3 regions of the Ruminococcus sp. RTP21358st1_G6_RTP21358_211008 genome follow, and region 1 is predicted to be linked to each of the others. Evidence: riboswitches for the same ligand, from Rfam matches in the RefSeq annotation. Region 1 holds a riboswitch; each other region holds the start of a gene.
What was found. A riboswitch is a leader RNA that binds a small molecule or an ion and turns the genes downstream of it on or off. The one in region 1 is predicted to bind cyclic di-GMP.

Region 1 (3,287 bases):
ATATTGCAATGGGTAGTGAGGTAAATGGAAAAAAGAAATACATCCTGGTTCTGTCGGACCGTACCTCGGACTGGAAAATGAACCAGGCACTTTCTGAGGCAGTCCGTGCGGCGGAGACAGCAAACAGGGCCAAGAGTACCTTCCTTTCCAACATGTCTCACGATATCCGGACACCAATGAATGCGATCATCGGCTTTACCACACTGGCTGTAAGCAATATTGATGATAAAAACAAGGTTCGGGATTATCTGGGAAAGATCCTTTCCTCCAGTAACCATCTGCTTTCCCTGATCAATGATATCCTGGATATGAGCCGGATTGAGAGCGGAAAGATCCATCTGGAAGAAACGGAGGTCAGTCTGTCGGATGTGCTTCATGATCTGAAGACGATCATCAGCGGGCAGATCCATGCGAAACAGCTGGAGCTTTATATGGATGCCATGGATGTGACAAATGAGGATGTCTATTGTGATAAGACACGACTGAATCAGGTGCTGCTGAATCTTTTGTCCAATGCGATCAAGTTTACTCCTGCTGGCGGAACCGTTTCTGTCCGGCTGAAACAGTATCCGGGTCTCCAAAGAGGCAGTGAACTGTACGAGATCCGGGTGAAGGATAACGGAATCGGTATGAGTCAGGAATTTGTACAGAAGATCTTTTCTCCTTTTGAGAGGGAGCGGACTTCCACTGTAAGCAGGACTCAGGGTACAGGACTTGGTATGGCCATCACCAAGAATATTGTGGATATGATGGGCGGCACCATTGAGGTCCGGACAGAGCAGGGGAAAGGTACCGAATTTATCGTCCGACTGCCATTCCGGACTCAGCCTGAGCACCAACGTATAGAGAAGATCATAGAGCTGGAAGGTCTTAAGGCTCTGGTTGTAGATGACGATTTTAATACCTGTGACAGCGTGACAAAAATACTTGTGAGGGTTGGAATGCGTTCGGAATGGACACTTTCCGGTAAGGAGGCTGTTCTGCGTGCACGACAGTCTATGGAGCTTGGGGATGCCTTCCATGCTTATATCATCGACTGGCGACTGCCGGATATGAATGGTATTGAGGTCACCAGACAGATCCGCAGTCTTGGTGACGATACACCGATCATTATTCTGACTGCTTATGACTGGTCAGACATCGAAGTGGAAGCCAGGGCTGCAGGAGTAACTGCATTCTGTGCGAAACCTCTGTTTATGTCCGATATCAGAGATACCCTGATGACTGCCATTGGCCAGAATCAGGCTGAGCAGGAGAAGCCTGTTCTTCCGGCGGCATGCTCAGATTTCAGAGGCAGATGTATACTGCTTGTGGAAGACAATGAGCTGAACAGTGAAATTGCGGTGGAGATCCTTAATGAATATGGCTTCCTGGTGGATACTGCAGAAAATGGGGCAGAGGCAGTAGAGAAGGTCAAGAGGTCGAAACCGGGCGGTTATGATCTGGTGCTGATGGATGTGCAGATGCCGGTAATGAACGGATATGAGGCCACGAAGCAGATCCGTGCCCTTAGGGATCCGGCACTGGCAGGAATCACCATCCTTGCCATGACGGCCAATGCTTTTGACGAGGACAGAAAGAAAGCGTTGGAATGCGGTATGAATGGATTCTTATCCAAGCCAATCGTTATAGAGGAATTGATCAGTACATTACAAAATAATCTGACAGATTAGTAATAAAAACCTGCTAAGAAGTTCGGTTAACAACTTTTTAGCAGGTTTTCAAATTATTTTTAAGCGTTAAAGCGGTGAGATTTTTCTTGTGTAAAGTGGAGCAAGGGAGTATAATAAAATCAGTTTTTTTGTATAATTTTAAATGCTCTAATATGGAAATCGGCAAAACAGATGAAAGTCTGCGACGCAAAGCTACAGGGCCTGTAAAATGGCAGCCAGTTGCATGAAATGAGATGCGCTGCCTGTTTGGCAGCGTTTTTATCACCCGGGGCATTGCAGAGATGATGGAAATTACACAGCAGCAGTACACAGCAACAGGGATGAATGCACATATTGCAAAACCGATTGATATAAAAACAATACTTGCTGTTTTTGACCTGGTGTTTGGAACATCATAAAACACAAACGGATGAAGGAAATAAAAAATATGGATAAAAGTAGAAAAAAATCAGCCGTACTATTTGCATGTATATTTGTGGTCCTGGGAATGTGGATGATGTTATCGGTACACTGCCAGGCTGCTGAAACGAATAATGATGAAAAACAGCCACAGACCATCCGTGTCGGCTCATTTGAGGATACCTTTAATTATGTCGATAAAAACGGTGTCAGACGAGGTTATGGCTACGAGCTCATGCAGGCTCTGGCAGGTTATACCGGATGGAAATTTGAGTATGTGAAATGTGACTGGTCCAACTGTTTTGATAAGCTTGAAAATGGTGAGATTGATATCATGGGCGATATTTCTTACACCGATGAACGTGCACAGAAGATGCTTTTCCCGGATGAACCCATGGGTGAGGAAAAATATATCCTTTATGCTGATTTATCGGATACGGATATTGGGACGTCTGATTTCAAGTCTATGGATGGGAAACGTGTAGGTGTGCTCATGGGGACTGAGCCTGAAATCATGCTGACAGAATGGGAAAATAAGAATGGCATACATACAAAACATGTAAATGTGAATAGTGATGATGATGTCGAAAAGAAATTAGCGAATCATGAAATCGATTGTTTTGTATCTCTGGAGGAATCCATCTGGTCTGAACAGGGAATATCATCCGTTACCACGATTGGTAAATCCGGCATATATTTTGTAATAAATAAAGAGCGCAGCGATATCAAGACAGAGTTGGACTGGGCTATGCGTCAGCTGGATCAGGATAGTCCTTTTTTCAAGGCGGATCTGTATAAAAAGTATTTTACGCTTGATTATTGTCAAAGTCTTACAGGCGGAGAAAAGTCCTGGTTGGAAGAACATGATGGGATCCGGATCGGATTTCTGAGTAATGATGCGGCAGTATTTTCCCTGGACGAAGAGACTGGAAAACTTACCGGTATGCTGGCAGAATATTTCTCTTATGCCAAAGACTGTCTGGGAAATCAGATACTGGAATTTAATATACAGGAATATGATGAATATGATGAAATGCTTCAGGCTTTACAAGAACGAGAGATTGACATGATTTTTTATGCTGGCAGGAATCCATATTTTGCAGAAAAAAACGGATATACACTTACAAACACAGCCTGGACCTACAGCCTGATGGCGGTAACAGATGAGGAAAAATTTGATGAGAATAAGGTGTATACTGTAGCTGTGCCCAGGGA
Region 2 (3,287 bases), on a different contig from region 1:
TTCTATTGAGATATTTTGCTCTCGTGATTGTTTTTATATAGTCACCCACTTTCAAAAAGATTGCTTTTGACCACTGTAAAACATGCGCTGAGCGTTTCGTTATATGAAGGGATAATTTTTCTTTCATATTTCAAAGAAAAGAGGATAAAGAAATGTCAGAAAAAAGATGTTATACAGTTCAAGAGTTACAGGAAATCTTAGGAGTTAGCAGACCTACTATTTATAACCTTTTGAAGAAAAAGGAATTCCGGTGGATCCAGTTGGATGGCGGAAAGTATCGCATATCCAAGAAGAGTTTCGATGACTGGCTCGATAACTTGGAACAGTAAAAAACAGGATGTTGATCAGGCAGATTTTGTCTGCATCGACATCCTAAATTTTTTTCTGGATTTGAGATATGATATAAGAAAAAAACACTAACACTAAAAAGACAGGAAGTGAAAAATAAATGGCAACAGCAATTATGAAAGGGGAAGATAATTAGGATAAAGGCAGACCGGTGGAGAGCGAAATCTCTACCGGTTTTATTTATGAGATCAAATCAGAGCATGTGAGAAAAAAGAGGTAAAATCATAACAGGAATTATCTCTCAAGCCAGTAGTATTGACTGTTGGGTATATGTGCAGGACAGGAAGAAGAGGCTGCAGGCTGCGGGATATGATTATAGGGCAGTGCAGAGAAAAGTGAATGAGTTGATGAGATAGTAGGAAGCCTATTGTTGTCTGTGGAGAAATCTGCGGATGATGGCAGGCTTATTTTTTGTTTGAGTATTCAAACTTTTATGTGACAAACGTAACTGTCTGTGATATTATAAAAACGATATAAGCGAAAATGAGGTATAGTTACTTGCAGATAGAGAAGTATATTGCGGATAAAATAACATCTTTGTGTGAAAAGCGTGATATCAGTAAATATAGATTATCGCAGCTATCGGGAATTTTCCAGTCATCACTGGGAAGAATCATGGCGCAGGAAAACCTGCCGTCGCTGATCACACTTGAAAAATATGTACAGCTTTGGGCGTGACATTATCACAGTTTTTTCAGGAAGGTAATTCAGAGAATCTGACAGAAAAACAGAAAGAAGTTTTAAGGATATGGAACAATCTGAGTACAAATGAGCAGGAAACAGTGATGTCAATGCTGCGTGGTCTTCGGAAGTAGAAGAACAGTTTGAGTATATGTATCGGCTGTTCTTTTTTTATTTTTTGTCGTTAAAACGGTAATGTTTTCTTGTGTATACTAGAGCATTAAAGTATAATGAAATCAGTTTTTTTGCATAAGTATTAAAGCTATAATAAGAAAATCGGCAAACCAGATGAAAGTCTGGGACGCAAAGCTACAGGGCCTGTAAAATGGCAGCCAGTTGCATGAAATGAGGTGCACTGTCTGTTTGGCAGTGCTTTTTTATGGTAGAGCACTTGAATAAGTAATACAGAAGCTGTTTGGAAAAATATTGTGAAAAATAGCGGGGAGGTTATTGATAATTAATGAATGTAAAATTAAAATCTGGAAGCAAGCAACTGTAGCCTAGAGGAGGGGAGAAAGATGAAGAAGTGCAAATTAGTACAGAATATAATGAATTTCAAATTTTGTTACATTATATTTTGCACAATTATATGTTTTATTGTTTTATCCGTTCCTACATTTGCCAAAGAAAACTCTGACAATGTTATCCGGGTAGGATCTTTTGAGGAAACTTATAATGTAGTCAATGAAAAGGGAGAAAGAAGCGGCTATGGTTATGAGTATCTTCAAGATATTGCAGGTTATGCAGGATGGACATATAAATACATAACAAGTGATTGGAAAAACTGCTTTACACAGTTGGAAAATGGAGAGATTGATATTCTTGGTGACATTTCCTATACAGACGAACGTGCTGAAAATATGCTTTTTTCCGATATGCCTATGGGGGAAGAGAAATATTACATCTATACGGATGCATCCAATAGGGATCTTACAGCAGGAAATTTGGATTCTTTTGAGGGAAAAAATATTGGTGTGTCTAAAGATAATATAGTGGAGGATGTGCTTAATGAATGGGAATCAAAATATGGTCTGCATACGCAGCATGTCAATGTTTCTAATACCACAGAAATTATGGACAAACTATCGAAACATGAAATTGACTGCTTCGTTTCGGTAGAAGAATCCCGTTGGGAAGAATCGGATATTTCACCGCTTACAAGTATTGGAGAGACAGAAATCTATTTTGCCATAAATCCCAAACGTCCGGATATCAAAGAAGCACTGGATAGTGCTATGCGCAGAATCAAGGATGACAATCCATTTTACACTGATGATCTCTACAGGCGTTATCTTTCTGCACAGAGCAGCTCGTTTCTTTCAAAAGAAGAAAGTGAGTGGATCGGGCAGCATGGTGCAATCCGGATAGGGTATCTGAATCAGGATGGAGGTATCAGCAGTGTAGATCCATCAACAGGTAAACTGACAGGTGTTATTACAGATTATGTGGATCTTGCAGAAAATTGTCTGCAAGGTCAGACTCTGGAATTTGAATTAAATGGATATGAGACAAGAAGTGAACTGCTTCAGGCATTGCAGGATGGAAAAATAGACCTGATTTTTCATGCAAACCAGAATCCATACTTTGCAGAAACAAATGGATTTGCTTTGTCGGATACGCTATTGACTCTCAATATGGCAGCAATTACGGCAAAGGATTCTTTTGATGAAAATAAAGAGAATACAGTTGCCGTTGAAAAAGATGATTTTGCATTGAAAGCATATCTTTCATACAATTATCCGCAATGGAAGGTTGTGGAATATGAGACATCAGATGCAGCAGTAAAAGCAATGCAGAAAGGGGAGACGGATTGTATTGTAAGCAATTCAGGTACTGTTTCAGACTATTTGAAAAATGATAAGCTTCATAGTGTTTTCCTGACAAAAGAAGCTGATGTTCCATTTGCTATTCAGCAGGGAGAACCGGTTCTTTTGTCCATTCTGAATAAAACACTGACATCTATGCCTACAACTCAATTTTCAGGTGCAGTAGTTTCGTATAATGCTTCCTCACGAAAAGTTACAGCGAAGGATTTTATTCAGGACAATTTACTGACAGTTTCACTTATCGCTGGAATTTCTTTTTTCGTTGTTCTGTGTATAATTCTTGATTCTTTGAAAAAATCAAAACGTGCGGAAGAAAAATCCAAGAAGTCTGCTGAGCAGGCATTGAAGCTGAATCAGGAGCTTGAAGAAAAACAGCAGGAATTACAAAATGCACTTGTAGAAGCACAGAGTGCCAATAAGGCTAAGACTTCC
Region 3 (3,287 bases), on a different contig from region 1:
CCTCTTCGACTAATACAATTCTAAAACACATTTCAATTTTGATTTAACGGGATACAAATGTCTGATTAGACAGAAGCTATATACTGAATTATAAAAACATCCTTCAAAAAACTTATTAAAGTTGATTCTAACACATTTCAGGCGCCGTGTCTACATCCATTCCCAATATATGTTACTGTTCACTTAGGACCAGTGACCCCAATATATCTATCCCTGCCTGCAAGAAAGTGATAACCTTTGTTTTGTATTATACACACCTAAGGTTTTTCATTGCAAGAATTTTCTGTCGACACATATCCAGACTCTTCGACATAGTTACTGTTCACTCCATGACCAGTAACACGCTTCGCGATGCACAGAAAGACGAACCTTCTTGTGACAAGCACAAGAAGTAGCGTTTGCTGCCCAAACTTAATTCTCGGGTTTTCTGTGAACTTTGTTCACAAAAAACACCTCGCGGAATGTTACCAGTGAACAGCAACTCGACATATATAAGATTAAGGTTCTCCCGGTGACAAAAAGGTAAGTACCATCTGTCACTTACCTTTTTATAAAACACTATTTTCCCGCGCCTGTGGTATCCACAGTAAAACACCCGGAGATATTTCTCCGGGTGCCGGTCATCTTTAAAATCATTAGTTCCAGAACGCTCCATAAATCTTCTGAATCTTAGCGATCTGTGCATCTGTAATCTGATTCAATGCATTCTGAACAGCTGCATAAGTCTGTGGTCTGGTGCTCTTCAGGGAAGCATTATTCAAGATGTAATCCTTAACAGATTCTGCAAAATATTCGGAAGCATTCTGTGTTACATAGGCTTTATTGAAGGCTGTAACATTTGCCTTCTCAGCTGCAAAAATGCTCTGGAAGCTTGCTGTCTTATCTACATTTCCTGCGATGAATGCGAGGAAATGACCCAGCTCATGATAAACAGAATCATCAATCTGCTTCATTGTAATAGATCTTGATCTTGCATCAAAATATCCGGAATAGTTGACGGATGGATCAACAACAAGCTTAAATCCCAGCTGCTGATATGCTGCAATTACACGATTGTCCATCTTGCCTGCAACACTTGCTACATTTTCCTCGTGTTTGCTCTGGTTCTGTGAAGAGCTTGCTGCTGCAGTTACCTGGGCAGCGGAAGTACCAGAAGAAGTGGTGCTTACAGCGGTCTCATTGTCAATTGATACCTGCTGTGTAGTTGTTGTCTGAACAGTTGTTGTGATCTTGGATGTAACAACTTTCTTTTTGGATTTCTTGGTGTATTTCGCTGTTGCTTTGGTAACAACGGTTGTCTTGGTATCTACTGTTGTATTACCGGATTTATTTGTTTTATTGGTTACTTTTGTTTTGGTTTTCAGTTTCTTGGTGTAGCTCTTCTTGGAAGCCTTTTTTAATTTAACAGTCTTCCTGGTTGTCTTGGTACTGGAGGTAGTCTTCACAGTAGTCTTCGGCTGGGAAGCCAGTGGAGTTTCATCTTCTATGATGGAAGCCTCCATGATTGGATCTGTGTAACTGGGGAATTCAGGTGTTTCTCCTGTTCCTGAGAATAATGAAACGCCGCCGATCACTGCTGCCAATGCTATAGCAGCACAACTGGAAACAACTTTTTTATTTGCGAGCCACTCTGTTAATTTCTTTCCTTTCATAAATAACACACCTTTCTTGAACTATAATGTAACTGACTTGCCGCTATCTGGAAACTATCAGTCCCATCAGTTTGTGGAAATAAAAAAACCGTTTATCAGATTAAATAAACGGTCGCCACAAATAGAAGAACCACGTCTCCTGTCATATTACATTACCTAATCAATATCAATGCGGCAACCGGCTGTCATAGTACTGAGACCTTAGACCCTTGGCTTTGCGTCCCTGTCTTTCAACAGGTTTGCCTTTTATTCATTTCTTATAATAAAGCAAACTGTCACTTTTGTCAACGGAATTCCCTTGTTAAAACTTACAAAAATCCGTCTAAAAAGTACGAAAACAAAAAAATCTGTAAAAATATCTGAGCGGATCGTAACGCATGATAATCCTTCTCAAATATTTTCACAGATTCCTTTTCGATGGCCGGATGGCAACAGCTACACCTTACAGCTTGCGCGTAGACTCCCGCTCTATAAGAGTTCCGCCCAGTATTTGCCGTTTCACTACCTTTTTCCGGTCGATCATATCAAACAGGGTACGGACGCTCTGCTGGGCAGTTTCCACTCTTGGATATTTCAATGTGGTAATGGATGGATGATAATATTCCGCAATATCCTGACCATCTGCTCCTGCCACACAATAATCCTCCGGCACTCTTTTGCCACTGTCAATAATTGCTCTGCAGGCTCCCACGGCCAGAGTATCTGAAATTGCATAAATACAGGAAAAATCTACTCCCGATTTCAAAAGCTCACAGGTACAGTTATAACCATTCTCAATCGTATAGATTCTTTTAGCTGGTTTTAAACGAATTATAAGCTTCTCATCGTACTCCAGTCCATTTTTCTCCAGTGCTCTTTTATAGCCATTGAGATGGCATCTTCCAAGACCTTCATCTCTGGAAGTAATAAAGGCGATCCTTTTATGACCGCAGCTGCACAGATAATCAATCATGTTCTGACTCTCAATCTCTGTATCTGTCGTCACAAGGGCACTTTTAGGATAAGCTCCTGTATCCTCCGGAACTGTTTTTCCAGAACTGCTGATCACATACGGAACTCCCAGCATTCTCAACCTTGACTCGTCATAATCATACATACCGCCAAGGAATATGATTCCTTTGACTTTTTTCTCTTTTTCCAGCTGAAGGGCAAGCTCAACTTCATCTTCATCATTTGCTACATTCTGCAATACCAGGCAGTATTTCCTGTCACGGACTTCCCTCTCCAATACATGCAGCATAACACCCCAAAATGGGTTGCTGATTTCTCTTACTATAACTGCGATCGTATTGGAATCAGTTCTTTTCAGATTTCTGGCACTATTATTCGGTACATAATTGTACTCTCTGATCGTATCCAGAATCTTCTGTTTCGTTTCCGGATTAATGTCCGGGTGATTGTTAATTGCCCTAGACACTGTGCTGACTCCTACGCCGCACAATTTCGCAACCTCTTTAATTGTTATCTGCTCCATAATCGCTCTCCTGCAACAATGTATTCATTATATATGTCCCGGCATATTATGGCAAATGATTTTTAATAAATTTATAATGATTTTTTTATCATTTTTTATTAACAAATATGCTTGTCATTATAAGCGATGTTTCCTTTTCCATATTTGAAAAGGAAAGCTGG

Region 2: linked by a shared signal. The riboswitch ahead of AB5Z12_RS19330 (transporter substrate-binding domain-containing protein) and the one ahead of AB5Z12_RS00925 (transporter substrate-binding domain-containing protein) in region 1 are both predicted to bind cyclic di-GMP.
Region 3: linked by a shared signal. The riboswitch ahead of AB5Z12_RS02520 (hypothetical protein) and the one ahead of AB5Z12_RS00925 (transporter substrate-binding domain-containing protein) in region 1 are both predicted to bind cyclic di-GMP.

The regions. Positions count from the first base shown of each region.
Region 1 covers NZ_JBDGDM010000002.1:26,327-29,613, reverse strand. Annotated here, with positions in the region: gene AB5Z12_RS00930 (response regulator) at 1-1,673, shown strand, start outside; cyclic di-GMP riboswitch class I at 1,825-1,900, shown strand; gene AB5Z12_RS00925 (transporter substrate-binding domain-containing protein) at 2,101-3,287, shown strand, end outside.
Region 2 covers NZ_JBDGDM010000072.1:565-3,851, reverse strand. Annotated here, with positions in the region: gene AB5Z12_RS19345 (helix-turn-helix domain-containing protein) at 153-329, shown strand; gene AB5Z12_RS19340 (hypothetical protein) at 621-704, shown strand; gene AB5Z12_RS19335 (hypothetical protein) at 847-1,026, shown strand; cyclic di-GMP riboswitch class I at 1,298-1,373, shown strand; gene AB5Z12_RS19330 (transporter substrate-binding domain-containing protein) at 1,548-3,287, shown strand, end outside.
Region 3 covers NZ_JBDGDM010000004.1:42,983-46,269, forward strand. Annotated here, with positions in the region: gene AB5Z12_RS02520 (hypothetical protein) at 636-1,652, opposite strand; cyclic di-GMP riboswitch class I at 1,823-1,906, opposite strand; gene AB5Z12_RS02525 (LacI family DNA-binding transcriptional regulator) at 2,095-3,126, opposite strand; gene AB5Z12_RS02530 (MBL fold metallo-hydrolase) at 3,225-3,287, opposite strand, start outside.